2 linked regions of the Variovorax paradoxus genome follow. The protein of the gene in region 2 binds, or shares a complex with, the protein of the main gene of each other region. Links are inferred from orthologs where the notes say so. Each region holds a gene or a part of one and is shown on either strand. Other genes may lie near its edges. The genes, in order: rpsJ and nusB.

Region 1 (14,231 bases), 2.9 Mb from region 2 along the record:
GTTCTTTTCAGCACCGCCGAACGGATCGTTGTCCGTCGCGTTGATGCTCTGCCCACCGAGCAGGGTGGCCAAGACCGGGGCGCTGCCCGGAGCGGTCGCGTTGAAGGCCGCCGAAAAAGGATGGATCGAAGTAACGGCCGCACCGCCCCTGAACTGGAAGCCGGTCAGCGTGTCGTGGATCGGCTTGAAGCCGACCTGCTGGTTGAGATTCCAGAAAATCGATTGGATCGACGTCTCGCGGTACCAGCCTGGCACGGTTGCCGCGCCGGCGGAGAGGTCGATGTTGATGCTCTCCCGCGCGGATGCCTGTTGCGCGCCGGCCGAATCGACATAGTTGCGGCGCCCCAGCGCGATGCCCGACCAGGCATTGCCCCAGCCTTCCGAGAAGGCGAGCCGGCGATCGGTACGCTGGCTCTGACTGTGGTCCCCGCCCATCGAGTCGTCGCGGCTGAAGGAGGACTGGTAGTAGTGCCCCCATTCATGGGCAATCACCGAAGTGTCGTATTCATCGGTATCGACGTCTTCCTTGCCCAGCACGTAGATTTCACGGCCGTTGCTGCCTCGGTCGACAAAGAAAGTGGTGCCGATCTGCCCTGCCGCGACGCTGCCGGAGGACGGCGCGTTGTTGACGCTCCAGAACACGCGCAATGCCGGAAATGCCGTTGCGGGCGCAACCGATGTCACCTTCTGCATGGCGGTGTAGACCGTATCGAGTATGGCGAAAGGCGCCGCCACCCGGTCCTCGGTGTAGCTCGAACTACCCCAGCCCGACGGCGCGTAGAGGTCGCGCACCAGGGCGGCCGCGCCGGATGAGAAGGCGGGACTCTGCATGGTGTACAGGCCGCCGGAACGCGTGTTGTCGCGCACCGTCACATCCCAGCTTGCGCCCGGGCCGCTGCGGACCAGCTGGGCCTTGACCCGCACAGCGATCACCGTGTTCGCAGGCACGGACACCGCGTAGGCCCCGTTGTCGTCGGTGATTGCCGTGGCCAGTTGCGCAGATGTTGCTGCATTGAGCACTTCCACCATGGCCCCGCGCACGGGCTTGGGGGCGGCGCTGGCATAGACCAGGGTGCCGCTCGGATTCGGCACGGATTCATAGGTGGCCGTGCCGCTCAGGGTCACCGGACCCGCCACCGGCAGCGGGAAGCCGGCCAGGCCGCCACCTCCCCCGCCGCCTCCGCCACCGCAGCCGGCCAGCAACGCCAGAACGACACATGCCGCGATCCATGCAGAAGAGTTCTTGTAGCTCATAGCTTGTAACTGCCCTCGTTTCGGCCCCGGCCCCTGCTTGCCCCCGAAAAATACCGGTGCGCGAGGATGCCACAGTTGGGAACAAATGAAAAAAGCCCGCTTGCATTTCTGCAAGCGGGCTTTTCAGGAAACGCGGCGCGAGGCCGGTTTACTGCAGCTTGATCTCGACGTCCACGCCGGCCGGCAGGTCGAGCTTCATCAGCGCGTCCACGGTCTTGTCGGTCGGGTCGACGATGTCCATCAGGCGCTGGTGCGTGCGGATCTCGAGCTGGTCGCGCGACGTCTTGTTGACGTGCGGCGAACGCAGGATGTCGAAACGCTTCATGCGGGTCGGCAGGGGCACGGGGCCCTTGACGATCGCGCCGGTGCGCTTGGCGGTATCAACGATTTCGGCTGCCGACTGGTCGATCAGCTTGTAGTCGAACGCCTTCAGGCGGATGCGGATTTTTTGCTTGGTAGCCATGGTGATTCCTTTGCGTGCGGCTTAGATGTCGAGGATCTTTGCCACGACGCCCGAACCCACGGTGCGGCCGCCTTCGCGGATGGCGAAGCGCAGGCCTTCTTCCATCGCGATCGGGTTGATCAGCTTCACGGTGATGCTGACGTTGTCGCCAGGCATGACCATTTCCTTGTCCGCGGGCAGCTCGATCGCGCCGGTCACGTCCGTGGTGCGGAAGTAGAACTGCGGACGGTAGTTGTTGAAGAACGGCGTGTGACGGCCGCCCTCGTCCTTGGACAGCACGTACACCTCGGCGGTGAAGTGCGTGTGCGGCTTGATCGAGCCGGGCTTGCACAGCACCTGGCCGCGCTCGACTTCTTCGCGCTTGGTGCCGCGCAGCAGCACGCCGACGTTGTCGCCGGCCTGGCCCTGGTCGAGCAGCTTGCGGAACATTTCCACGCCGGTGCAGGTGGTCTTGACGGTCGGGCGGATGCCCACGATCTCGATTTCCTCGCCGACCTTGATCACGCCGCGCTCGACGGCGCCGGTCACGACGGTGCCGCGGCCGGAGATCGAGAACACGTCTTCCACAGGCATCAGGAAGGTGCCGTCCACGGCGCGCTCGGGCGTCGGGATGTAGGTGTCCAGGGCGTCGGCCAGCTTCATGATGGCTTCTTCACCCAGCTTGCCCTTGTCGCCTTCGAGGGCGAGCTTGGCCGAGCCGTGGATGATGGGGGTGTCGTCGCCCGGGAACTCGTACTTGTCGAGCAGCTCGCGCACTTCCATTTCGACGAGCTCGAGCAGTTCAGCGTCGTCCACCATGTCGCACTTGTTCAGGAACACGATGATGTAGCCCACACCCACCTGGCGCGCCAGCAAGATGTGCTCGCGGGTCTGGGGCATGGGGCCGTCGGCGGCCGAGCACACGAGGATGGCGCCGTCCATCTGGGCGGCACCGGTGATCATGTTCTTGACGTAGTCGGCGTGGCCGGGGCAGTCGACGTGGGCGTAGTGGCGGTTGGCCGTTTCGTACTCGACGTGGGCGGTGTTGATGGTGATGCCGCGGGCCTTTTCTTCGGGCGCCGCGTCGATCTGGTCGTAGGCCTTGGCTTCGCCGCCGAACTTGGCCGACAGCACCGTGGCGATCGCCGCCGTCAGCGTGGTCTTGCCGTGGTCGACGTGACCGATCGTGCCCACGTTCACGTGCGGCTTGGTGCGAGTGAATTTACCTTTTGCCATTTTTCAATCCTTGAAAGAGCATTCCCGTGTATTGGTTTTATGTCTGCACCCGATTGCTGATTCGCCTCGCACGGGAACGCGGCGGCACCGGATCGCAGACAACGAGGGCCACGCACTGCGTGGCTCTGCATTCTTTTACTTTGCGCGAGCAGCCACGATGGCTTCTGCGACATTGCGCGGAGCTTCAGCGTAATGCTTGAACTCCATCGTGTACGTGGCGCGGCCTTGCGACATCGAACGCAGCGTGGTCGAGTAGCCGAACATTTCCGACAGCGGCACTTCGGCCTTGATGGCCTTGCCGCCACCGATCATGTCTTCCATGCCCTGAACCATGCCGCGGCGTGAGGACAGGTCGCCCATCACGTTGCCGGCGTAGTCTTCAGGCGTTTCGACTTCCACGGCCATCATCGGCTCGAGAATCACGGGGCCGGCCTTGCGGGCGCCTTCCTTGAAACCGAAGATGGCGGCCATCTTGAACGCCATTTCGTTCGAGTCCACGTCGTGGTAGGAGCCGAAGTGCAGCGTGACCTTGACGTCGACGACGGGGTAGCCCGCCAGCACGCCTTGCGTCAGCGCTTCCACAACGCCCTTTTCCACTGCGGGGATGTATTCGCGAGGAACCACACCGCCCTTGATGGCGTCGACGAACTCGAAGCCCTTGCCCGCTTCCTGCGGCTCGAGCTTCAGGACGACGTGGCCGTACTGGCCCTTGCCGCCCGACTGGCGAACGAACTTGCCTTCGGCATCTTCGACGGTCTTGCGGATCGTTTCGCGGTAGGCCACCTGCGGCTTGCCCACGTTGGCTTCCACGCCGAACTCGCGCTTCATGCGGTCCACGATGATTTCGAGGTGAAGCTCGCCCATGCCGGCGATGATGGTCTGGCCCGATTCTTCGTCGGTCTTGACGCGGAACGACGGGTCTTCCTGTGCCAGGCGTTGCAGGGCGATGCCCATCTTTTCCTGGTCGACCTTGGTCTTGGGCTCGACGGCCTGCGAGATCACCGATTCCGGGAACACCATGCGCTCGAGCGTCAGAATGGCTGCGGGATCGCACAGGGTTTCGCCCGTGGTCACTTCCTTCAGGCCAATACAGGCGGCGATGTCGCCAGCGCGGATTTCGCTCACTTCGACGCGGTTGTTGGCGTGCATCTGCACGATCCGGCCGATGCGTTCCTTCTTGCCGCGCACCGGGTTGTAGACGCTGTCGCCCTTGGTCAGCACGCCGGAATAGACGCGAACGAAGGTCAACTGGCCGACGAACGGGTCGGTCATGAGCTTGAATGCGAGGGCGGAGAACTTTTCGCTGTCGTCGGCCTTGCGGGTCGTCGGCACTTCGTCTTCGTCCATGCCCTTGACCGGGGGAATGTCGGTCGGTGCGGGCATGTATTCGACGACGGCGTCGAGCATGGCCTGCACGCCCTTGTTCTTGAAGGCCGAGCCGCACAGCATCGGCTGGATTTCGCCAGCGATGGTGCGTTGGCGGATCGCCGCCTTGATTTCGGCTTCGGTCAGCTCATTGCCTTCGAGGTACTTGTTCATGAGCTCTTCGCTCGCTTCGGCAGCAGCTTCGACGAGCTTTTCGCGGTACTCGGCGCACACCTCGGCCAGGTCGGCCGGGATTTCGCCGTACTTGAAGGTCACGCCCTTTTCTTCGTCCCAGATGATCGACTTCATCTTGACGAGGTCGACGATGCCCTGGAAGCGCTCTTCGGCGCCGATCGGGATCTGGATCACGACGGGGTTGGCCTTCAGGCGGTCCACCATCATCTGACGCACGCGCAGGAAGTCGGCGCCGGTACGGTCCATCTTGTTGACGAACGCGAGACGCGGAACCTTGTACTTGTTGGCCTGGCGCCAGACGGTTTCGGACTGGGGCTGCACGCCGCCGACCGCGTCGTACACCATGACGGCGCCGTCCAGCACGCGCATCGAGCGCTCGACTTCAATGGTGAAGTCCACGTGGCCGGGGGTGTCGATGATGTTGATGCGGTGTTCGTCGAACGTGCCCGCCATGCCCTTCCAGAAGCAGGTGGTGGCCGCCGAGGTGATCGTGATGCCGCGCTCTTGCTCTTGCTCCATCCAGTCCATCGTGGCGGCGCCATCGTGCACTTCACCGATCTTGTGGTTCACACCGGTGTAGAACAGGATGCGCTCGGTCGTCGTGGTCTTGCCGGCGTCGATGTGCGCGGAGATGCCGATGTTGCGGTAGCGCTCGATGGGGGTCTTGCGGGACATGATTTACTTTCGGGTTAAATGCGTTGAGCGCTGGGCCTCGAGCACGGGCGACGTCGCCCGACACTCAACACCCAACGCCCAAGCGAAGTTTGATTCTTAGAAGCGGAAGTGGCTGAATGCCCGGTTGGCTTCTGCCATGCGGTGCACTTCGTCGCGCTTCTTCATGGCGCCGCCACGGCCTTCCGTGGCTTCCATCAGCTCGTTGGCCAGACGCAGGGCCATCGACTTCTCGCCACGCTTGCGGGCGGCTTCCTTGATCCAGCGCATGGACAGCGCCAGACGGCGCACCGGGCGCACTTCGACCGGCACCTGGTAGTTCGCACCACCGACACGGCGCGACTTGACTTCGACCATCGGCTTCACGTTGTTGATGGCAACGGTGAAAGCTTCGAGCGGGTCCTTGTCCGGGTTCTTCTTTTCGATGAATTCGAGCGCACCGTAGATGATGCGTTCGGCAACAGCCTTCTTGCCGCCTTCCATGATCACGTTCATGAATTTGGACAGCTCGACATTGCCGTACTTGGGATCCGGCAGGATTTCACGTTTGGGGACTTCGCGACGACGTGGCATTTTTTAACCTCTTTGCTTCAGTTGGCACCGTTTCCGGTACCGCGAGAGCCAGTTCGGACTCTCACTTACTCGACCCGGGATTGGGTCACTTCGCTCGATGTGCCCGCCAAGGCAACCGAACACCGTTTGTTTTTTCCGAAAAGAAGAAAGCTTAGGCCTTCTTGGGGCGCTTTGCGCCGTACTTGGAACGCGACTGCTTGCGGTCTTTCACGCCTTGCAGGTCGAGCGAACCGCGCACGATGTGGTAGCGAACACCGGGCAAGTCCTTGACACGACCGCCGCGAACCAGCACGACGCTGTGTTCCTGCAGGTTGTGGCCTTCGCCGCCGATGTAGGAGATGACTTCGAAGCCATTGGTCAGGCGGACCTTGGCAACTTTACGAAGCGCCGAGTTGGGCTTCTTGGGCGTCGTGGTGTAGACGCGGGTGCAGACACCGCGGCGTTGCGGCGAGTTCTGCATGGCAGGGCTCTTCGAATTGATCTTTTCGACCGTTCGACCCTGACGCACCAGTTGATTGATGGTTGGCATGAATGAATTAGTCCCAAAACAACCCGGCTCTGGCTCTGAAACCGCCCTTGCCTTGTCGTGACGCAAGGAAAGGAAGCCGGGAATAACGAAAACGTGAAACCCTTCGGAAAATTCCGAAAAGCCCACGAGTATAGCAGTCCGCCCCGCCGTCAGCAATTGCCGTAGACCAGCATCACTTGATCCAGAGCCGGACGGCATCCCAGGCGCGGCCGAAGACGCCCGCTTGCTCGACGCCTTCCAGCGCCACCAGCGGCACGTCCGCCAGCGGCTGGTCGTCCAGGGTCACCTTGAGCGAGCCGACCGGCTGGTACTTGGTGAACGGCGCCACCAGCGGATCGGGGCGCGCCACCTGGGTCTTGATCTTGCTGGCGGTACCGGCCGGTACCGCGACCACGATGGCTTCCGGGCGACCCAGCTTGAGCGTGTTGGCCTTGCCTTTCCAGACCGCGGGCGTGGCGGCCGGCTGGCCTGCATCGAACAGACGGACCGCGTCGTAGGCGGTGTAGCCCCAGTTCAGGAGCTTCTGCGATTCGTTCGCGCGCACGGTTTCGCCCGAGGTGCCCAGCACGATCGACAGCAGCCGGCGTCCGCCGGTCAGGTTGGGGAAGTCGCGCTTGGCGGTGGCAATCATGCAGTAACCGGCGGCCTCGGTGTGGCCGGTCTTGAGGCCGTCGACGGTCGGGTCGCGGAACAGCAGCAGGTTGCGGTTGGTGTCGTTGGTCGACGGCGTGCCGGGATAGCGGTACTTCTTGATAGCGTAGTACTTGGCTTCTTCCGGGAAGTCGCGCACCAGGCGGGTCGCCAGGATGCTCAGGTCGCGCGCCGTGGTGGTGTGGCCGGACGCGGTGAGGCCTTCGGGGTTCTTGTAGGCCGTGTTCTTCATGCCCAGCGCCTGGGCCTGGGCATTCATGAGCTCGACAAAATGCTCGACCGTGCCGCCCACGCCTTCGGCCAGCGCCACGGTGGCGTCGTTGCCCGACTGCACGATGAGCCCCTTGATCAGGTCTTCGACCGGTACCTGCATCTTGGGATCGATGAACATGCGCGAGCCGGGCATCTTCCAGGCGCGCTGGCTGACCGGCATCGTCTGGGTCAACGTGATCTTCTTGGCGCGCAGCGCGTCGAACACGATGTAGGCCGACATCAGCTTGGTGAGCGACGCCGGCTCGACCGGGCTGTCGATGTCCTTCTGCGCGAGGATCTGGTTGGCCGTGACATCGAGCAGCAGGTAGCTGCGCGCGGCAATTTCGGGCGGCGCCGGCGCCTGGGCCGCGGCAATCATGCAAACCGATGCGGCGGCGGTCAGCACCAGCGCGCGAAACGCGTCAAGAAAACGATTCATGGGAGAGATGGGGAGGAGACGAAGACACAAGCCCGTGAGGCTTTTCATGCGGCACCCGCGCGAAGATGGCGGGCAACCAGACTTTTGAGGAGGGGCAATTGTCCGTGAAAGAAATGGCCGCCCCCCGGAATAACCGTGACAGGCAGTGACTGCGGCCGCGCCCAGTCCATGACGGCCGCCAGCGGCACCGTGTCGTCGGCCTCGCCGTGGACCACCAGCGTGCGCTCGTGCGCCTCGGCCGGCAGCGTGGCCACGGAGAAGCGCGAAGCCGCCGTGCCGACGAGCACGAGCTGCCGCAGGTCGCGGCCGGCCCAGAGCTTTTCGGCTGCGCAGCTCGCCACGAAGGCGCCGAACGAAAAGCCGGCAATGGCCAGCGGACCCTCGGGCGCGAGCTGGGCGACGACGTTCAGCATGTCCTCGCATTCGCCGCGCCCCTCGTCGTGCACGCCTTCGCTCGCGCCCACGCCGCGGAAGTTGAAGCGCACCGCGGTCCAGCCGCAGGAGACGAACGCGCGCGCCATGGTCTGCACCACCTTGTTGTCCATGGTGCCGCCGAACAGCGGATGCGGATGGGCGATCACGGCGATGCCGGCGCGCGCGGCATCGGCCGGCTGGTCGCGCTGCACCTCGATGGCGCCGGCGGCGCCCTGGAGGCGGATCTTTTCGGTCTGGGAATTCATGGCGGCGGGAATGGAGATGCGCGGCCTTGGCGGCCTGGGTGCAGGGTACGAGCGCGGTATTCCGCTGAAAGTTCAGCGGCCGACATCGGGAGGCAGCAACAGGCGCTCGACGACCTGGCCGTTCTTCAGGTGCGACTCGACGATTTCGTCGATGTCGTCGGCATCGACGAAGGTGTACCAGACCGCTTCGGGATAGACCACCGCCACCGGGCCGCCGGCGCAGCGGTCGAGGCAGCCCGCCTTGTTGACGCGCACCTTGCCGGGACCGGCCAGCCCCGCCTCCTTGACCTTCGCCTTGCAGCGGTCGAAACCGGCCTGGGCGTTGTGCAGGGCGCAGCAGTCTTCCCCGTTCTTGCGCTCGTTGAGGCAAAAGAAGATGTGGCGGCCGTAGTAGCCGGGCGGCGCGGCGGGAGAGGAACTGGGCATCGGGAGATTTTAGTGACGCCCGCCGCTGGCCATCAGCCGGCCGGCCGGCCCCGGCGCGACAGCGCGGCCACCACATAGGCGAGGACGGCGAACGGCCAGAGCCACCCGAGCCACTGGGCCAGGCCGTGGAAGCGGATGAAGCGGCCCTGCTCCCAGGTGGCGAGGGTCTGCGCGAAATACGCGCTCTCGGGTGCCTGGTTCAGCAGGCTCAACTGGATCACCAGCGCCACCAGCAGCAAGGCCGCGCACAGCCGGCGCGGCGCTCCGAGCAGCAGCACGCCGGCAACCAGCGCCGTCGCAATGCCGACCTGCACCGGCAGGCCCAGCCATGCCCACGCGTGCTCGGGGCCGTAGCTCAGCGCCGCCGACAGCGCCGAGGCGCCGATGCCCGCGAGCAGCGTGAGCGGCAGCAGCACGGCGCGCCGGGCCACCGTGCGCGTCACCATGAACGCCAGCAGGCAAGGCACCAGGGCGCCGAGCATCACGCACAGCAGTTCGACGGCGGGCACCAGCGGCTCCAGCTCGAACTGGCGCAGCGGCATCCAGTCGATGAAGGGCGTGTCGAGCAGCCACTCGGACACCGCGACTTCGAGCCGCTCGAACACCTGGCCGAGCCCGAAGGTCACGGCAGCCGGAAACAGCAGCGCCAGCGGCCACAGCGCGAGCAGCACCAGCGCGCCGCGGGAGTCGTCGACGAACCACTGCGAACGCGTGCGGCTCCAGTGCGCCACCGCGCCGAGCCGCTCCAGCCCGGCCGCGAGCAGGGCCCCCAGCAGCGCGCCGGAGCTGTTCAGGCCCAGGTCGACATTGGAAGGAATGCGCGCGGGGAGATAGCTCTGCAGCGTTTCCATCGCGAATGCCACGGCCGCGCCGGCCATCGTTGCGCGCAGCACCGCACGCCAGACGCTGGCGTCGCGCCGTGTTCGCAGCACCGCCAGCGCGCACAGGAAGCCGAAGGGAACGTAGCCACCCACATTGATCGCGAAATCGAAGCCTGTCCAGTACTTGGGCCACGACGCCGACAGGTAGGCCCACGGCGCAATGCCCTGGTCGCGCCAGTCGGCGAACGGGTACAGGCTGGCATAGACAATCAGCGCCGCATAGGCGAGCGCCAGGGGCAGCGCGGCGGATTTGTGCTGCGTCTGCACCGTGGCTTCCGGGCTCAGAACGGCTTGACGACCACCAGCACCACGATGCCAAGCAGCAACAGGACCGGCAGTTCATTGAACCAGCGGTACCAGCGGTCGTTGCGCTGCGTGCCTCCAGCCACGAAACGGCGCAGCAGCACGCCGCAGGCATGGTGATACCCGATTACGGCGAGCACCAGTGCCAGCTTGGCATGCAGCCAGCCGTTGCCGGGGCCGCGCCCGATGCCATAGCCCAGCCAGAGCCAGAGGCCGAAACCCAGCGCCGGAATGGCCAGGAAGGTGGTGAAGCGCAGCAGCTTGCGCGCCATCAGAAGCAAGCGCTCGCGTTCGGCCACGGACTCGGGCGGCACCATCGCCAGGTTGACGAAGATCCGGGGGAGGTAGAACAACCCCGCGAACCAGCTTGCAATGAAGACGATGTGAAGAGATTTAACCCAGAGCATGGGGCCAGTTTAGTGGCCGGCCGCGCCATGCCGACCGTGCTTTGCGGCCGGCGCGGATGCAGCGGACAAAAAAAAGCCCGACGTCTTCACGTCGGGCTGGGAAGCCCTTTTGCTGTCACACATCAAGGCACCCGCTCAGGGAGGAAAAGCGGGGAGCGGTAAACCGCCCGCTTTTGAATTTAACAAAGGCGAAACAAAGTTTCAAGCGGCTCGGGCCAGATTCTTTGACAATTCCGCGCGAAAAAAGAGAACCTTCGGGCTATCCGCCTGGACGGTTGTCGGACAACACTTGGACAGCCGCCGAGCGCACGAAGGAAGGCTTCAGGCACAATTTTCCGCTTATGACGCCATCTTCCTTTGCCATGTACCCCGCCGGCCGGCCGCGCCGCCTGCGCCGCGATAGCTTCACCCGCAACCTGGTCAGGGAGCATGCGCTGACGGCGCACGACCTCATCTACCCGGTGTTCGTGCAGGAAGGCGAGAAAAAGCGCGACGCCGTAGCGTCGATGCCCGGCGTGGACCGCCTGAGCCTCGACCTGCTGCTGCCGGTGGCAGAGCAATGCGTGAAGGCCGGCATCCCGGTGATGGCGCTCTTTCCGGTGATCGACGCCAGCCTCAAGACGCCCGAGGGCGACGAGGCCTTCAATCCCGACGGGCTGATTCCGCGCGTGGTCGCCGCGCTCAAGTCGCGCTTTCCGGAGCTCGGCGTGATGACCGACGTGGCACTCGACCCCTACACCAGCCACGGGCAGGACGGCCTGCTCGACGATACCGGCTACATCCTCAACGACGCCACCGTCGAGGTACTGGTGAAGCAGGCACTCACACAGTCGCAAGCCGGCGTCGACATTGTGGCGCCGAGCGACATGATGGACGGCCGCATTGGCGCGATCCGCACCGCGCTGGAGGCCCGCGGCGACATCCACACCCGGATCATGGCCTACAGCGCCAAGTACGCGAGCGCCTTCTACGGCCCGTTCCGCGATGCCGTGGGCTCGGCCGCGACGCTCGGCAAGAGCAACAAGAAGGTCTACCAGATGGACCCGGGCAACAGCGACGAGGCGCTGCGCGAGGTCGGGCTCGACATTGCAGAAGGCGCCGACATGGTGATGGTCAAACCCGGCATGCCGTACCTGGACATCGTGCGCCGCGTGAAGGACGAATTCCATGTGCCGACCTTCGCCTACCAGGTGAGCGGCGAATACGCGATGCTCAAGGCCGCCGCCCAGAACGGCTGGCTCGACCACGACGCGGTGGTGCTCGAAAGCCTGCTCGCCTTCAAACGCGCCGGGGCCGATGGCGTGCTCACCTACTTTGCGCTCGACGCCGTGCGCCTGTTGCAAAAGCAATAGCGCATGCGCATCTTCGAAATCGACCGCTCGCGCGTGAGCGAGCATCCGGCGCTGGCGCCTCTGGCGCTGCCCGGAGCCTGTGCCGCGCAGGGCTATCTCTGGGTTTCGCTCACGCGGGACGAGTTTCGCGCCTCGCTGCCCGAGGTCCAGCAGATCCTGCAGTCGCTGTGCCAGACGCAACTGGTCGACCTGCATGTGGCGGACCTGCTCAACGACCAGTTGCCGTCGCACTACGACTACACCTCGCAATACGACGTGCTGGTGTTCCGGCGCCTCTCGAGCGGGCCCGGCCAGGCGGCGCTGGGCAACGGCAAGGGCAGCACGGGCGGCGAGCCGTCCCTTCCCGCGCCATTGCGCCGCGGCCCTCCGGTGCTGCGCCGGGTCGACACCCGTCCGGTGGGTTTTGCGCTGTTCGACCGCGTGCTGCTCTCGGTGCACCCCCAGGACGGCGCGGTGCGCGACGCCTTTGCCGCCCGGCTGCTCGCCGCCGGATCGCCGGACGACAAGGGCGCCCCGGCGCTCGACGTGCGCGCCACCTCGGCCCGCGTGCCGACCGGCACCGCCGACCTGATGCTGCGCGTCATCAACCAGATCGTCGACGGCTACCTGGACATGCGCCGCGAGCTCACGCGGCAGCTCGACCACTGGCAGACCGAGCTGATCGATCCGCGCAGCCGCTTCACCAACTGGGGCGCGCTGATGGAAGCCCGGCAGTCGCTGCACCACCTGGACGAAATCTGCGAAGACCAGCGCGCGGCCATCCAGGACTGGATCGATTCGCTCGAAACCCTGCCTTCCCCCCAGGGCGAAGCAGAGCAGCGCGAGCGCGAACTGATCATGGTGCGGAGCCGCGACGTGCTCGAGCACATCGAGCGCGTGGTGCACCACGTGCACCGGCTCGAGCAGAACGCGGAAACCGCGGTGCAGATGCATTTCAGCGTGCAGGGCCACCGCGCCAACGACATCATGCGAGTGCTCACCGTGCTGACGGCCATCTTCCTGCCGCTCAATCTCATCGCGGGCATCTTCGGCATGAACTTCGAGTTCATTCCGCTGGTGCACAAGGCCGACGGCTTCTGGATCGCCATGACGGCGATGCTGGTCATCGCGCTGCTGCTGGTGCTGGTTTTCTGGCGCAAGCGCTACCTGGCGCGCACGCGCTGAAAGCCCGCAACGCGCGCCCCAAAGCAAAAAGGCCACGCATCTCTGCGTGGCCTTTTTGACTACCCGCGAGGGGCAGCAGCGGTTTCGCCGGTCTTACTTGGCGACGGCGCCCGAGCCTTGCTGGGCTTGAACACGTGCGTCCATCGGGTGGGCCATCGTCGAGATGACCTTGCTGTTGACGCGCGAGCCGCCGGTCACGTTCTGGTCGGGAGCGTAGGCGGTGCGAACGGCTTCGGCTTCGACGAGCGAGCGGTCCTTCGACACGGCGACCGTTTCCGGGCCACGCGAACCGCGCGTCACGTTCTGGTTCGGAGCCGATGCGGTGCGCACGGCTTCGGCGTTGACGTCGTCGCGGCTCTTGGCCGAGACGGCGGTGTTCACGCCTTCGTAGGATTCGGCTTGGGCGCCGGTGGCGGCCAGCAGAGTCAGGGCAGCGGCGGCGAGGATGTGCGAGGTCTTCATTTTCAATTCCTTGTGTTGGTTGGATGGTTCGTCCACCAGGCTCGCTCTTTCGCTCACCTGTGCGGCGAGTTTCCAACTGAACGGCTTCTGTAAAACACATGGAACAGAGACACCGTGTTTCCTCTATTGAAACAATCACGCCCCGGCGGCATGCACTCGATCGGAAAGCGCGCCGGCGGCTGCAAAAGGCGGTCTTCCCCGAGAATCGAAAGCACGCCGGCCGCGGAACGGAAACAATGGACGCTTTGACATGGACAGTCTCGATCTGATCAGAACCTTCCGGGAAGTGGCCTCGCATGGCAGCTTCTCGCACGCGGCCAAGAAGCTCGACATGTCCAAGGCGACGGTCAGCAAGTACGTGGCGGAGCTCGAAACGCGCTTCGGCGTGCGCCTTCTCAACCGCTCCACGCGCTCCGTGAGCCTGACCGATGCCGGGCAATTGCTGCTCGAGCGCAGCACCCCGGTGCTGGAAATGGTGGAGCTCACGCAGGCCGAGCTGCAGGAGCGCGCCAAGCAGCCCGGCGGCCGGCTGCGGATTTCGGCGCCGCACGGCATGGGCAACGGCGAGTTTCCGAGCCTCTTGGCCGACTTCATGCGCTACTACCCGGACGTGAGCATCAGCCTGCAGCTGACCAACCGCACGGTGGACCTCGCGGAAGAAGGCATCGACGTCGACATCCGCAGCGGCCCGGTGCTGGATGCCAACCTGATCGTGCGCAAGCTGATGCTCATGGAGATGGTCGTCTGCGCCTCGCCGGTGTACTGGAAGAAGCACGGCAAGCCCGAGCATCCACGCGACCTCGCGGGGCACGAGGCGCTTACGCATTCGCTGCTGGGCGCCCAGCCGGTCTGGCGCTTCGACGACGGCGGCGAGCCGCTGGACGTGCCGGTGAAGAGCCGCATGGACTGCACCGAGGGCGCGCCGCTGATCCGGGTCGCGATGCACGG
Region 2 (14,328 bases):
GGCAGCTGCTGCGGGACATCTGAAGAGCCCCGCGCTCAGCGGTTCCAGCAGGCCTGCACCAGCGCATTCGAAGCGCTGGTCTGGCCGGCCGCCAGCTTGACGCCCTGCTGGTCCACCGTGAGCGTTCTGCATTCGTCGGCGGCCGATGCGCCCTGCGGCACGGCCCGCAGCGTGTAGCTGGTTGCGTCTCTTGCCGCATAGCTGATGGTGTAGTTCGCCGTGCCGGACGACGGCGCCTGGTTCAGCCCGGCCGGCAGCGCAACGGTTGCCGGGGGATATTGGCCGTTGGCCGTCAGGTAGCGCTCGTTCCATTGCGCCGCCTGCAGCAGCTGCTGCTTGGCATCGGCGCGCTTGGCCCGCAGCACGTAGCGCGTGTAGCTCGGGTAGGCTATCGCGGCCAGGATGGCGATCACGGCCGTCACGATCATGAGTTCGACCAGCGTGAAGCCGCGCGGGCGAATCCGCTCTTTGCGGGCCTGCATTTCAGGATATTTGTTCATGGCTTGGGTCCGCTGCGGCGTCAATTTCACGAGATCAGGTTGCGCCAGCCGAAGCGGCGCACGGCTTGCGGCAGCTTGGTCTCGTTGCAGCCGCCGGCCGCATTGCAGACCACGTGCTTGCCTTTTTCCGCGGCGTTCTGCGGCCGAAAGACGATGTCGTCCCGGCCCGAATGATTCCGGAAGCCGAGGTAGCTGCCCACCGCGCTGGTGGATCCGTTGTAGGCGATGCCGTCGGGGACGACGCCGCTGAAGAAGTCGATCACCATCGAATAGCCGTCGTCGCTGGTGCCCGGCGCGCAATCGAGCGAATTGCTGGCAGAGCCGGGAATGGTGGTCGAGAACAGGCCCGCGCTGCCGCTCAGTGCATCGCCCGGGTAGACGATGCGTTCGCCGGTGGTCCCCAGTTGCAGGTACCAGCCGCGCTTGCCGCCCGAACCGCTGTAGCTCACGCCGTGGCTCGATGCGGTGCGGAATTCGACGTCGCCTTCCTTGACCGTGTCGGCGCCGATGGTCTGTGCCACCAGGTCGGCCAGCGCCGCGGTACCCGTGCTGCCGTTGGCGCGGTCCCAGACGCCATACAGGTACTGCTGGGCCGTGCTGCTTTCGTCGCCGGAGGCAAACAGCCGGCCGGTGCCGAACATGACCATGTAGCCGCCGCGCGGATGGTCGGCGACCAGCGGAGGGGCCGTGATCGGCTGCGTGGCGCCGGCGGCGAACAGCGGCGTGTTGTCCAGGCTAGATGCGGTGGCGCCGGAGCCCAGGGTGGCCTTCCAGTCGCTGCTCTTGGCGCTGCTCAGGTCGAACTTCCAGAGGTTGCCGAGCAGATCGCCGGCATAGACGTAATCGACCCTGCCGTCGCCGTTGCTGTCCACCACCTGCGGCGCCGACAGCCCGTTGCCGGTGCCGGCGGCCTGCGTGGCGGGCGCGGGGATCTTCAGCACGGACTTGTCGCCATCCAGATACTGGATCCACAGCATCGCCTTCTCGCTCGTGCTGTTGTAGCCGTTGCCCAGGATCACGGCCCTGCGGCCGTTGTTGAGCGGTGCCACCTGCAGCGCGCGCCTGGAAAAGGAATCGAGCGCGGGTTGCTGGAACTGGTGGCCCAGATCGTCGTCGGCGAGCGCGGTCGTGTCGATCCCGGCCACGTCGGCGGCGTCGGACTCGCCAATGTTCTCGGGCTTGGTGACGTCGAGCACGAAGTAACCCTTGCCGCCCGCCCCCAGCGTGCCCACGAGGAAGGACTTCCACAGCGCCGCCTTCTCGGTATCGGTGGCCTTGGCGTCGTCGGCCGAACCCATGTAGATGTCTGCCACGAACGGGCTGCCGTCGACGTAGTACCCGTGCGAGTAGGTGCTCTCGCTGAGCTTCTTGAGACGGGGCGCCGCCGCCGTGCCGTAGAGGCCTTCGGGCACGTAGGCGAACGCCTCCTGGCCGGTGCCGGCATTGAAGGCGTGCAGCATGCCGTCGTTGGCACCGACGTAGGCCATCGGCGTGCGGGCGATGGTCGAAGCGAATTTGGCGTAGCCGTCATGGGTGAAGCCGCTGCCGGGCTGCCCCACGTACCGGACGCTGGAGCCCACGATGTCGCCCAGCACGTGGCCGCGCTTGCGCAGGCCCAGGCCTGCAGAGCCCTCGTTGCTGCGGTCGCCGCGCAGGAAATCGAGCACTGCCTGGCCGAGCGCGGTGCTCGCGGTGTCGGTGCCGGTGCTTCCCTTGAGCGCGGCCTTCTGCGCGTCGCTCAGGTTGGCCCACCGGAACGGCACGCCGGCACCGGTGGCCGCGGCACTGGTGGCCGTTGCCGCGGCGGTGCCCGAAAAGCTCAGCACCTTGCGATTGCCGTCGTACGCGCCTGAGACTGCCATGCGCGCATCGAGCAGCTCGCGCGCCGACCACGCGGGCGTGGCGGCCAGCTTGCCATTGCTGCCGAACGGCGTGGCAGTCAGCTTGCCCGACCAGTCGGCCGTGTCGTAGCCGGCCTGGTAGGCGGCCGTGGCGGTCGATACCCTGGAGCCGCTGGCGGAGATCGAGGTCAGCGAGGTGCGGGTGTTGAACGGCGTCTGCGCCCGGATGGATCCAGAGGCGTTGCGGGGGGTCTGCGCACCGACGCACCTGCTCCTGTTGTTGTTGATCGCCTGCGAGAAGTTGCGTACCCGGTCGCCGGGGATATCGGCCACCGGCTCCTCGACCCCAGCGTTGCGCGGCGCCTGAGCCAGTGGGTATTGCGCGGCGTGGCCGGCGGTCTGCGCGAGCACCAGGCCGCACAACATGGTGTTTCTCGAAAACCTGTGGATGTTCATATCTATTTTTCTCGCCACGCTCAATTCACTATCCGGACCGCGGCCGGGTCGAAGGACATCTGCAACACCACTCGCGTGCCGCCAGCCGTGCTCGCGGTGCGCGCGCCGGTGGAGAGCGCGGTGACCCGGTACAGGGGCTCGTCACTGCGGTGGCGGTCGATCACCTCGATCCAGTACCTGGCGCTGGCGAAGGCCGGACTGCCGGCGTCCGGCGCGCCCGTGAATTGACCGTAGGCGGCGGACTTGTCCGCATACGCGGCACGGGCCCAGAACCTGTAGGCCTCGCTGCCCGAAGCGGCACTCACGGAATCGGTCCCGGCGAAGTAGCAGATGCCACGCTCGCAGCTGTTGGCGCCCTCGCCCACATAGGCAGTCACCCAGCCGCCGGTATCCCGATCGGGGAAAACGCGGCCATCCGCGGCCTTGCGGCAAGGCGAGGTCACGAGCGCAGAGCACGTCACGTAGGCCTGGGTCGTGGCGTCGAAGGCCAGTTGCCGGATGTCGCGCTCGGCATCCAGCAGCGCAGCTTCGGCGGCCTCGAAGGCACGCTGGTATTCGCGCTGGTTGCCCGCCACCGATTCAAGCAGTTGGGCCATCTGCGCGCCGCCCACCGAGAGCAGTGCAGAGAGCAGCAGCATGATGAGCACGATGAACAACGAGAACCCACGCTGCCCCAAGCAGAGCGAAGATGAAGCGACACGAAGTGTGCGAAGAATGGGCGTGGTCATAGATTCCGCAGTGCGAACACCGCCGTGTAGACGCGGCGCAGCCTGCCGTCGCCGCTGGTTCGCGACGAACCATCGCAATCGACGTAGCTACCGCCCGGGTTGCTCCTGGAAGTGCCCGCGAGCTGCAGGCACACGCGCACCGTGCGAACCTGATCGAAGCTCCCGACATTCGCGGCCGTCACGTAGCGCACCACCCGCTCACTTTCCGCAGCACCGATGCCGTACATGACGTCGAAGCGCTCGACGCCGTCGATGATCGGCTGCGGCACGGTATTGCCGCTGCCCTTGCACCGAAGGGTGCCGTTGACCACCGAGAACTCGCTGGTGATCAGGCGAACGTTCCTGGCGTCCGCGGGACTGGCGGACTTGTATCCTGCCCCCGCCGAATTCTTGGCGTCCTGGCCGAGGCAGTCCTTGAAGTAATCCGGATTCGGCGCATAGCCGACCTTGAGCGTGTCGTTCACCGAACGGCCTACCGACTCCTGCCCCTTGATCGCGAAGAAAACTGGTTCGCCCGCGAGATTGGTGTCCTTCTGCGCGCCGACATCGAAGTAGTACAGCGGCCCGGTGGCATCGATCGGAAAGTAGCCGGCTTGCCGGATCTGCTGGCCCAGCAGCCTGAATGCCAGCGCCGACGATTGGTGCAGCGCGTTGACATCGTCGCCCGTCATGACGGCGCTGCGCGTACCGAGCACGCTGGTAATGGCGGCCAACACCACAAGCAGGCCGATGATCAGCGCGACGAGGATTTCGACCAATGTGAAGCCGGCTTGGCGGCGGCAGTGCGTGAGAGACTTTTTCATGGCTGGGGCACTGCGACGATGGCTTCCTGGCAGACCTTGCCAGCCGGGCAGTTCCAAGCCGAATCCGGTGTGATCGGGTTGATGGCGGCGGGCTCGTCCCAAGCGATGTGCACGAACAGCAAGCCGCCGACGCCCGTTTTGCTCTGCACGTCGGCCACTCCGCCCGGTAACGCGCTCGACACCCTGCGCTTCCAGCCCCACAGATCGTGGGCCGCCAGCTGAATGGCCGTGCAATTGGCGCTGGCCCCTGCACACGAGGGGGTCGGCTCGGTGGAGCTCGCCGCCGTCCAGCCGGCCACATAGGGACTGCCAGATGCGGTGCCCGCCACCGGGTTCGCGCGGATGCGATCGGCCATGTCGCCGGCCAGTTGCGCAGCGATGTTCTGGTTGCTTGCTCCCACGCTGTCGGAGAGCACGCGCAGGTGGAAGCCGGCCAGCGCGAACAGGCCGAACGAGAGCACGAGGACGGCCACTAAGGCTTCGAGCATTGAGAAGCCCGCTTGCTCACGCAGCGTGCGAATCGAACCGCTTAGCACGTCCCTCTCCCCTTCTGCAGTCGAATGCGTCCACCAAGCGCCGCACATACGGCGGCGATATTGGGTGAATCCTCATTCCCCTCCGGATGAAAACTGAAACCCGCGACGCCTGCAGAACGACCCATGGCATCGAAAGATATGGGACCGAGAGCGCTTTTCTCGACCGCGACGCGCCCGTCGGGGTCTTGCCGCCGAAGAGTTTCAAATCCATCGCCGACACCGACCACAGTGTCCCAACCGCAGCTCCAGTCCGCGCCGCTGCACTCCGCGCGCTGCCGGATGGTCACGGTTTCTCCGCGACGAGCTGCCTCTGCGCGCGCGTGGCTCACGCTTGCCATCAAGGCCGAGGCCATGCGCTCGACGCGATACTTCTCGATCAGGCCGTTGAAGTTGGGCAACGCAAATGTCAGCAGGATGCCCAGCAGTGCGACAGCGACCATCATTTCGACCAGCGTGAAACCGCATGGCGTTCCGCATCCGCGGGAATGCGCCCTCACGGACGCGCAGAATCCGTTTTTCATGTTGTACCGTCCGCCGGCTCGCCGAAGTGGCTGGACGGCGGGCGTTTCTCCCTGATTTCAATTTTCAGAAAATTCTATTTGGCGAATTCTTATTGACCACCCATTGAACGACGAACGGTCGAAATAAACAGATCAATGGATCACGGGTTTCAATTGTTTTTAAATTGATTTAAAAATAGATTTGATTCAATAAAAAATGACAAATGCAAATGAAATTGTGAATTTCATGACCCAGGCCCTCGATCTCGCACGCCAGGCCGGGCCAGAGACCGATCCCAATCCGCGCGTCGGCTGCGTGCTGGTGGACGCGAATGGCGCGGTGATCGGCCAGGGCCGCACGCAGCAGGTCGGCGGCCCGCATGCCGAGGTCATGGCGCTGCGCGATGCCGCGGCGCGGGGCCTTTCGGTCGCCGGCGCCACCGCCTTCGTCACGCTCGAGCCCTGCGCGCACCACGGCCGCACCGGCCCCTGCTGCGATGCGCTGGCCGCGGCCGGCATCGGCCGGGTCGTGGCATCGATCGCCGACCCCAACCCGCTGGTCGCCGGCCAGGGCTTCGAGCGGCTGCGTGCCGCGGGCGTGGCGGTCGGGGTGGGACCGGGCGCGGAGGAGGCGCGCGAACTCAACATCGGTTTTTTCAGCCGCATGGTCCGCAAGACGCCCTGGGTGCGGCTCAAGGCTGCCGCCTCGCTGGACGGCAAAACCGGCCTGCGCAACGGCGTGAGCCAATGGATCACCTCGGAACCGGCGCGCGCTGACGGCCACGCCTGGCGCGCCCGGGCCGGCGCGGTGCTGACCGGCGTGGGCACGGTGCTGGAGGACGACCCCCGGCTCGACGTGCGGCTGGTGCAAACCAGCCGCCAGCCGCATGTGGTGGTGGTCGACAGCCAATTGCAGACCCCGCCCGGCGCGCAGATCTTCATGGCTGGCCGGCCGGTCTGGATTTACGCTGCGGCGCCGGACGACGCCAAGGCCGCCGCGCTGGAAGCGCGCGGCGCCACCATCGCCTATCTGCCCAACGCGCAGGGCAAAGTCGACCTGGCGGCGATGCTGCGGGATCTCGCCCGGCGCGAGGTCAACGAACTCCACGTCGAGGCCGGCCACAAGCTCAATGGCTCGCTGCTGCGCGAGGGCCTGGTCGACGAGCTGCTGGTGTATCTGGCGCCCAAGCTCATCGGCGACGGGCTCGACATGGCTTCCGGCATTCACACCGGCGGGCCGCTGGCCGACCTGGCCGGCGCGCTGCCGCTGGAATTCAGGACCATCGAGCGGATCGGGCCGGACCTCCGGATCGTGGCCCGGGTCGCGGGAAGGGACGCTTTCTAGCGGGCGAATGCAGGCGCTCGCCGGGCGGACCCAGGATGTCTGCGAAAATGCGCGGATGTTCACCGGAATCATCACCGGCGTGGGGCGCATCGCCGCCATCCACGACCTCGGCCCCTCCTCCTCCTACGGCAAAAGACTCGGCATTGCGGTGCCCGACGGCTATCTTGACGACGTCGGGCTCGGCGACAGCATTGCGCTCAACGGCGCGTGCATGACCGTGACCACGCTCGACCCTGCCCGGCAGCAGTTCACCATCGACATCTCGGCCGAATCGCTCGACAAGACCGCGGGGCTGACCGCGGAAGGCGCCCGCATCAACCTCGAGAAGGCGCTGCGCGCCAGCGACCGGCTGGGCGGCCACATCGTCTCCGGCCATGTGGACGGCATCGGCACGGTGAGCCACTTCGCGCCGGTCGGCGAAAGCTGGGAGCTGCGCGTGGTGGCGCCACTCGCGCTCGCGCGCTTCCTGGCGTACAAGGGCTCCATCACGATCAACGGCGTGAGCCTCACGGTCAACAGCGTGAACGACATCGCCGATGGCGCCGAGATCAGCATCAACCTGATTCCGCACACGGTCGACAACACTTCGCTGGGCAGCCTGCAGGCCGGTTCGAAGGTCAATCTCGAAATAGACACCGTGGCGCGCTATGTGGAGCGCATGCTCCAGGCCGGCGTCCTGGTGCCGACCCCTTCCACGTATTCCAAGGACACCGCCGAATGAACGCTTCCGTCACGCCCATCGGCGCACCCCGCGGCACGCGGGCGCCCGCGCCGATTTCCCCGGTCGAGGAGATCGTGGCCGAGCTCGCCGCCGGGCGCATGGTGATCCTGGTGGACGAGGAAGACCGCGAAAACGAAGGCGACATCGTCATTGCGGCCGACCACATCACGCCCGAGGCCATCAACTTCATGGCGCGCCACGCGCGCGGGCTGATCTGCCTCACGCTCTCGCGCGAGATGTGCGAGCGGCTGCAGCTGCCGCCCATGGTGTCGCGCAACGGCGCCAAGCATTCGACCGCCTTCACCGTCTCCATCGAGGCGGCCGAAGGCGTGACCACCGGCATCTCGGCGGCCGACCGCGCGCGCACCGTGCAGGCGGCCGTGGCGCGCAACGCCGTGGCCAGCGACCTGGTGCAGCCCGGCCACATCTTCCCGCTGCAGGCGGTGGACGGCGGCGTGCTGATGCGCGCCGGCCATACCGAAGCCGGCTGCGACCTGGCCGCGATGGCCGGCTGCTCGCCCGCCTCGGTGATCTGCGAGGTGATGAACGAAGACGGCACCATGGCCCGCCTGCCCGACCTGCAGCTCTTCGCGGCCGAGCATGGGCTGAAGATCGGCACCATTGCCGCGCTCATCGAGCACCGCAGCCGCGTCGAATCGCTGGTTGAAAAGGTCGGTTGCCGCGAGATCCAGACGGCCTGGGGCGCTTTCACCGCGCATGCCTTCATCGACAAGCCGAGCCGCGGCGTGCACCTGGCGCTGGTGCGCGGCCAGTGGGCGCCCGAAGACACGGTGTCGGTACGCGTGCACGAGCCGCTGTCGGTGCTCGACGCGCTCGAGATCAACCGCTCCCTGCACTCGTGGAGCCTGGACGCCAGCCTCGCGCACATCGCGAACGAGGGCAAGGGCGTGGCCGTGCTGCTCAATTGCGGCGAAACGGCCGGCGAACTGCTCGCGCAATTCGACGGCACCGCGCGCCCTGCGCAAGCACCCGAGCGCGGCCGCATGGACCTTCGCAGCTACGGCATCGGCGCGCAGATCCTGCGCGAATGCGGCGTGCACAAGATGAACCTGCTCGGCACGCCGCGGCGCATGCCGAGCATGGCCGCGGGCTACGGGCTCGAGATTGCCGGCTACCTCACCAAAGACTAAAGACTGACACGACATGCAAGGCGCAAACAAGGGAGCGGATGCAAAGCCGCTCGACGGAAAAGGGCTGCGCATCGGCATCGTGCAGGCGCGCTTCAACGCCGACATCACCGATGCGCTCGCCGCGGCCTGCCTCGCCGAGCTCGAGAAGCTGGGCGTGGCCGCGGACGACATCCATCATGTGCAGGTTCCCGGCGCGCTCGAAGTGCCGGTGGCCCTGCAGGCCATGGCCGTGCGCGGCGGCTACCACGCGCTGGTGGCGCTGGGCTGCATCATCCGCGGCGAGACCTATCACTTCGAACTGGTGGCCAACGAATCGGGTGCGAGCGTGAGCCGCGTTGCGCTCGACCACCGCCTTCCCATCGCCAACGCGATCCTCACGACCGAAAACCTGGCGCAAGCCGTCGCCCGACAGACCGACAAGGGCCGCGACGCGGCCCAGGTGGCTGTCGAAATGGCGCAGTTGCTGGCCTCTCTCAAATGACCGAAGACAACGACAACAACAAAGCAGCCGGCGCCAAGCCGCGCCCGGCACGGCAAGTGCGTACCGGCCTGACCAGCACCGGCGCGCGCAAGGCTTCGGCCAAGTCGAACCGCAGCCGCGCACGCGAATTCGCGCTGCAGGCGCTCTACCAGCACCTGGTGGGCCGCAACGACCCGACCGATATCGACCACTTCACGCGCGACCTCGCAGGCTTTCACAAGGCCGATGCCGCGCATTACGACGCGCTGCTGCACGGATCGATCGAGGGCGCCGAACAGCTCGACGCATTGATCCGCCCGCTGCTCGACCGCAAGTTCGAAGAGATATCGCCCGTCGAGCATGCCGTGATGTGGATCGGCGTGTACGAGTTCCAGCACTGCCTGGACGTGCCATGGCGCGTGGTGCTCAACGAGTGCATCGAGTTGGCCAAGGAATTCGGCGGCACCGACGGCCACAAGTACGTCAACGCCGTGCTCAATGGCCTGGCACCGCAATTGCGCGCCGCCGAGGTCGAGGCCGACCGGGCCTCAGGCAAGGCGAGGACGTGAGGAGCGCCGCCCGGCCGCCCGAAGGCGCTCGCCCCCTCGCTTGCGAGGGGGGTGGCGAAGGCGCGCAGCGCCGTAGCCTGGGGGTGCAATGAGGATCTCGGCGCGCGCACAGCGCATCGAACCCTTCTATGTGATGGAGGTGGCCAAGGCCGCCGGCGTGCTCGCGCGCGAGGTGGCCCACACCGACCGGCCGATGATCTTCCTGAACATCGGCGAGCCCGACTTCACCGCCCCGCCGCTGGTGCAGGAAGCCGCTGCGCGCGCCGTTCGCGCCGGCGCCACGCAGTACACACAGGCCACCGGCCTGGAGCTGCTGCGCGAGCGCATCAGCGGCTGGTACACCCAGCGCTTCGGTGTCGACGTGCCGGCGCGCCGCATCGTGGTGACCGCAGGGGCCTCGGCTGCGCTGCAACTGGCCTGCCTGGCCTTGATCGAGTCCGGCGACGAGATACTTCTGCCCGATCCCAGCTACCCCTGCAACCGCCACTTCGTGAGTGCCGCGGATGGCAAGGCCGTGCTGATACCCACCACCGCCGAAGAGCGCTTCCAGCTCACGGCCGCCAAGGTCGAGGCCGCCTGGACCGACAGGACGCGCGGCGTGCTGCTCGCCTCGCCCTCCAACCCGACGGGCACCTCGATCGCGCCCGATGAACTGCGCCGCATTCACGAGGTGGTGTCGCAGCGCGGCGGCATCACGCTGATTGACGAGATCTATCTCGGCCTGTCCTACGACGATGCCTTCGGGCAGACGGCATTGGCCATCGACGACAACGTCATCAGCATCAACAGCTTCAGCAAGTACTTCAACATGACCGGCTGGCGCCTGGGCTGGCTGGTGGTGCCCGAAGCGCTGGTGCCAGTGGTCGAGCGGCTGGCGCAAAACCTCTTCATCTGCGCGAGCACCGTGTCGCAGCATGCAGCGCTGGCCTGCTTCGAGGCCGAGAGCATTGCCGAATACGAGCGCCGCCGCGCCGAGTTCAAGGCGCGCCGCGACTGGTTCATTCCGCAGCTCAACGCGCTGGGCCTGAACGTGCCGGTGGTGCCCGATGGCGCCTTCTACGCCTGGGCCGATTGCACCGCCGTCGCCGAGAAGCTGGGCATCTCGGGAAGCTGGGATTTCGCCTTCGAAACCATGAAGCGCGCCCATGTGGCCGTGACGCCGGGCCGCGACTTCGGCACGGCCGAGACGGGCAAGTTCGTGCGCTTCTCCACCGCGAGTTCGATGGCGCATCTGCAGGAGTCGGTCGAACGCCTGCGGGCCATGATCGCGAACCCGGCCTCATGAGCTACGCGTTTCCGATCCGCGTCTACTGGGAAGACACCGACGCCGGCGGCATCGTCTTCTACGCCAACTACCTCAAGTTCATGGAGCGCGGCCGCACCGAATGGCTGCGCTCGCTGGGCGTGGAGCAGCGAAAGCTGCGCGAGGAAACCGGCGGCCAGTTCGTGGTGAGCGAAACCCAGCTCAAATACCATCGCCCTTCCCGGCTCGACGACGAACTGCTGGTTACAGCCGATCTCAAACAATTGGGTACCGCGTCGTTGATAATCGGTCAACACGTGCTATCAAAAACAGAGCAAGAGCGAACGGGAGCCGCGGCGCCCGTTCTGCTGTGCGAAGGCACGATCCGCATCGGCTGGGTGGATGCCTCCACATTGCGCCCCGCGCGGATACCCACCCAAATTGCGGGAACCCTCGAGCGCTGCGGCGGCTCCATGACTCAACCTTTCAAGCCATGAACCAAGACCTCTCCATCATCAATCTCCTGCTCCATGCGAGCTTCGTGGTGCAACTGGTCGTGCTGCTGCTCGTGATCGTCTCGATCGCCAGCTGGGCCGCGATCATCCGCAAGTACTTCGCGCTGCGCCGCATGCGCGCGCTCAACGACGATTTCGAGCGCGAGTTCTGGTCGGGCACCAGCCTGAACGAGCTGTTCGCCTCGGCCGCGCAGAACGCCAAGTTCGCCGGCCCCATGGAACGCATCTTCGCTTCGGGCATGCGCGAGTACCAGAAGCTGCGCGAGCGCCACGTGAGCGACGCCCCCACGCTGCTGGATGGCGCCCGCCGCGCCATGCGCGCGAGCTTCCAGCGCGAACTCGACGCGGCCGAGCACAACCTGTCGTTCCTGGCCACCGTCGGTTCGGTGTCGCCCTACGTCGGCCTGTTCGGCACGGTCTGGGGGATCATGCATGCCTTCACCGGCCTGGCCGCATTGGCGCAGGTGACGCTGGCCACCGTGGCGCCCGGCATTGCGGAAGCACTGGTGGCCACCGCCATCGGCCTGTTCGCCGCCATTCCGGCGGTGGTGGGCTACAACCGCTTCGCGCGCGAGATCGACAAGATCGCCATTGCCCTCGAAACCTACATCGAGGAGTTCTCCAACATCCTGCAGCGCAACCTCTCGGCCAACCCGGCCGCGGTGGCGTCGGCAACCGCGGCGGCTCCGGCCAACCGCTGAGCGGAGGTTCCAGCACATGCCCGCCGTTTCGTCCCGGGGCCGAGGCCGCCGCACGATCAACGAGATCAACATGGTCCCGTTCATCGACGTGATGCTGGTGCTCCTGATCATCTTCATGGTCACCGCGCCGCTCATCACGCCGAGCGTGATCAACCTGCCTTCGGTCGACCGCGCCAACAAGCAGCCCGACAAGCCCATCGAGATCGTCATCAAGAGCGACGATGAAGTGCAGATCAAGAAAGACCCGTCCACCGGCAGCGGTGGCGCGTCCGTTCCCATGACCCAGATCGGCTCCGCGGCCAAGACCGCCCAGGGCGGCGACGACCAGCGCCCCGTGGTCATCAGCGCCGACAAGTCCGTGAAGTACGAAACCGTCGTGAAGGCGATGAACCAGCTCAAGCGCAGCGGCATCGAGCGCGTGGGCCTGTCCGTCACCACCACGGGCGGCAAATAAGGCATGTCGCTCGCCCTGGATCGTCCCGAGTTCGCACCACCGCCGCAGCGCGGCACGCCGCGCGCGGTGCTGCTTGCGCTGATTGCGCACGCGCTCCTGATCGCGGCGCTGACGTGGGGCGTGCGCTGGCGCAGCGACGCCGACGAAGGCGCCGTCGATGCGGAGCTGTGGTCGTCCACGGTGCAGCAGGCCGCGCCGCGCCTGTCCGCACCGCAGGCACCCACGCCCGCTCCCGCGCCTCCGCCGCCGGCTCCCGCGCCGCCGCCACCGCCCCAGGTGAAGGCACCCGAGCCCGCACCCGCGCCGCGCGCCCCCGACATCGCGCTCGAGCGCGAGAAGAAGCTCAAGGAGCAGAAGGAACAGAAAGAACGCGAGCTCGAGCAGCAGCAACAGCAGAAGAAGAAAGAGCTCGAAGCCAAGCAGCGCGCCGAAGACGAAGCCGAACGCAAGAAGGCGCAGCAGCAAAAGCTCGCCGATCAGCAGAAGAAGCAGCAGGAAGCCGAGGCCAAGCAGGCCGAAGCGAAGAAACAGCAGGAAGCCGCAGCCAAGCAGGCCGCGGCCGACCGGGCCGCAACGCTCAAGCGCATGCAGGGCCTGGCAGGCGCGAGCGGCAGCGACGACTCCAAGGGCACGGCCCTGCGCTCGTCAGGACCGTCGAGCGGCTACGCAGGACGCATTGCCGCGGCGGTGCGTCCGAACATCACCTTCCCCGACGCCGAGACGGTGAACGGCAATCCGGCCGCCGAGTTCGAAGTGAACCTGGCACCGGACGGCACCATCGTCGGCGTCAAGCTGACCAAGTCGAGCGGACTGCCCAGCTGGGACGAAGCCGCCGAGCGCGGCCTGCACAAGACCGACAAGCTGCCACGCGACACCGACGGGCGCATCTTCCCCTCGCTGATCGTCTCGCTGCGGCCCAAGCGCTAACGGGGCCGGCCAGGCGCTACGCGCGCCCGGCCGCCTCGCGGCTCATTCGTTTCACTCGTAGATCACCGAGGCCTTGCCCGCCTCCGCCTGCGCCGTCCAGCTGGCGAGCGCGGCGTCGGTCGGGAAGAACCTGGCGCGCTCGCCCAGCTGCAGTTCGACCTGCGCACCGCCGCGCGCCATCGACAGGCGCACCGGCAGCCCCTGCACCAGATCGCCGTGCTCGCTCTGCTCGGTGCGCGGCGGAAAGTCTTTCACCAGGCGCGCGATGTCGGGCGCCTTGCCGTTGACGGCCACCCGCAGGAATTTTCCGAAGCGGCAGCGCGCGGTGGCCAGGTCCCACACTTGCTGCACCTGAAAGCGCGCTTCGAAGCCGCCGCGGCCCGGCTGGAGCCGGCCGCTCACGATCACCAGTTCGTCGTCCTTCAAGGTGTTGCGGTTCGCGTTGATCAGCGCCTCGTCGGCGGTGGCGTCGATGGCGTCGGACTTGTCGTCGAGCTTGAAGATCGCCAGGCGCCCGCGCTGGCCGTTGATCACGCGGAAATCGCTCACGATGCCCGCGATCACCTGCTGGTCGCGCGTGTCCATCAGGTCGCCGATCTCGCGCTTGCAGAAGCGCCGCACCTCGTGCGCCACCTCGTCGAACAGGTGGCCCGAGAGATAGAAGCCCACGGCCGTCTTCTCGAAGGTGAGCCGCTCCTTCACGCCCCAGGGCGTGGCGTCCACCAGTTCGGGCTCCTGCGTGGCCGAGCCGTGCTCGCTGTCGCCGAAGATGTCGACCTGCGCCGCATTGGCCTCGGTGGCCGATGCGAACTCGAAGGCGCGGTCGACCGAGGCAATGAGCGAGGCGCGGTTCTGCTGGATCGCATCGAAGGCGCCAG

What was found.
Region 1: the proteins of nusB (region 2) and rpsJ are in contact, whole or in part, in a solved structure (PDB 3D3B), measured with the Escherichia coli proteins. The link is inferred for Variovorax paradoxus from one-to-one orthologs.

Annotation. Positions count from the first base shown.
Region 1 is NZ_JAUSXL010000002.1:1,448,202-1,462,432, forward strand. What follows is about bases 61-2,927. They hold rpsJ (30S ribosomal protein S10), read right to left. Parts: upstream 1,718-2,927; coding sequence 1,403-1,717; downstream 61-1,402. Other genes in these bases: QFZ47_RS10600 (hypothetical protein), read right to left, coding at 61-1,254; tuf (elongation factor Tu), read right to left, coding at 1,739-2,927. Outside these bases: more of QFZ47_RS10600, read right to left, coding at 1-60; more of tuf, read right to left, coding at 2,928-2,932; fusA (elongation factor G), read right to left, coding at 3,068-5,167; rpsG (30S ribosomal protein S7), read right to left, coding at 5,264-5,737; rpsL (30S ribosomal protein S12), read right to left, coding at 5,889-6,266; QFZ47_RS10630 (D-alanyl-D-alanine carboxypeptidase family protein), read right to left, coding at 6,439-7,608; QFZ47_RS10635 (alpha/beta hydrolase), read right to left, coding at 7,653-8,288; QFZ47_RS10640 ((2Fe-2S) ferredoxin domain-containing protein), read right to left, coding at 8,361-8,714; QFZ47_RS10645 (VanZ family protein), read right to left, coding at 8,747-9,862; QFZ47_RS10650 (CopD family protein), read right to left, coding at 9,877-10,305; hemB (porphobilinogen synthase), read left to right, coding at 10,668-11,657; QFZ47_RS10660 (magnesium transporter CorA family protein), read left to right, coding at 11,661-12,821; QFZ47_RS10665 (DUF4148 domain-containing protein), read right to left, coding at 12,915-13,283; QFZ47_RS10670 (LysR family transcriptional regulator), read left to right, coding at 13,534-14,231. UniProt on the Escherichia coli protein: Involved in the binding of tRNA to the ribosomes. Part of the processive rRNA transcription and antitermination complex (rrnTAC). The complex forms an RNA-chaperone ring around the RNA exit tunnel of RNA polymerase (RNAP).
Region 2 is NZ_JAUSXL010000002.1:4,299,525-4,313,852, reverse strand. Bases 7,871-10,834 are described here. They hold nusB (transcription antitermination factor NusB), read left to right. Parts: upstream 7,871-9,058; coding sequence 9,059-9,610; downstream 9,611-10,834. Other genes in these bases: QFZ47_RS23900 (pyridoxal phosphate-dependent aminotransferase), read left to right, coding at 9,699-10,834; ribH (6,7-dimethyl-8-ribityllumazine synthase), read left to right, coding at 8,595-9,062; ribBA (bifunctional 3,4-dihydroxy-2-butanone-4-phosphate synthase/GTP cyclohydrolase II), read left to right, coding at 7,871-8,581. Also shown: transcriptional regulator NrdR, read left to right, coding at 1-23; QFZ47_RS23955 (type IV pilin protein), read right to left, coding at 36-482; QFZ47_RS23950 (pilus assembly protein), read right to left, coding at 527-2,767; QFZ47_RS23945 (PilX N-terminal domain-containing pilus assembly protein), read right to left, coding at 2,818-3,453; QFZ47_RS23940 (PilW family protein), read right to left, coding at 3,522-4,328; type IV pilus modification protein PilV, read right to left, coding at 4,325-4,912; QFZ47_RS23930 (GspH/FimT family pseudopilin), read right to left, coding at 4,858-5,385; bifunctional diaminohydroxyphosphoribosylaminopyrimidine deaminase/5-amino-6-(5-phosphoribosylamino)uracil reductase RibD, read left to right, coding at 5,582-6,709; QFZ47_RS23920 (riboflavin synthase), read left to right, coding at 6,765-7,430; more of ribBA, read left to right, coding at 7,427-7,870; more of QFZ47_RS23900, read left to right, coding at 10,835-10,895; QFZ47_RS23895 (YbgC/FadM family acyl-CoA thioesterase), read left to right, coding at 10,892-11,350; protein TolQ, read left to right, coding at 11,347-12,069; QFZ47_RS23885 (ExbD/TolR family protein), read left to right, coding at 12,086-12,523; cell envelope integrity protein TolA, read left to right, coding at 12,527-13,450; dnaE (DNA polymerase III subunit alpha), read right to left, coding at 13,502-14,328. UniProt on the Escherichia coli protein: Part of the processive rRNA transcription and antitermination complex (rrnTAC). The complex forms an RNA-chaperone ring around the RNA exit tunnel of RNA polymerase (RNAP).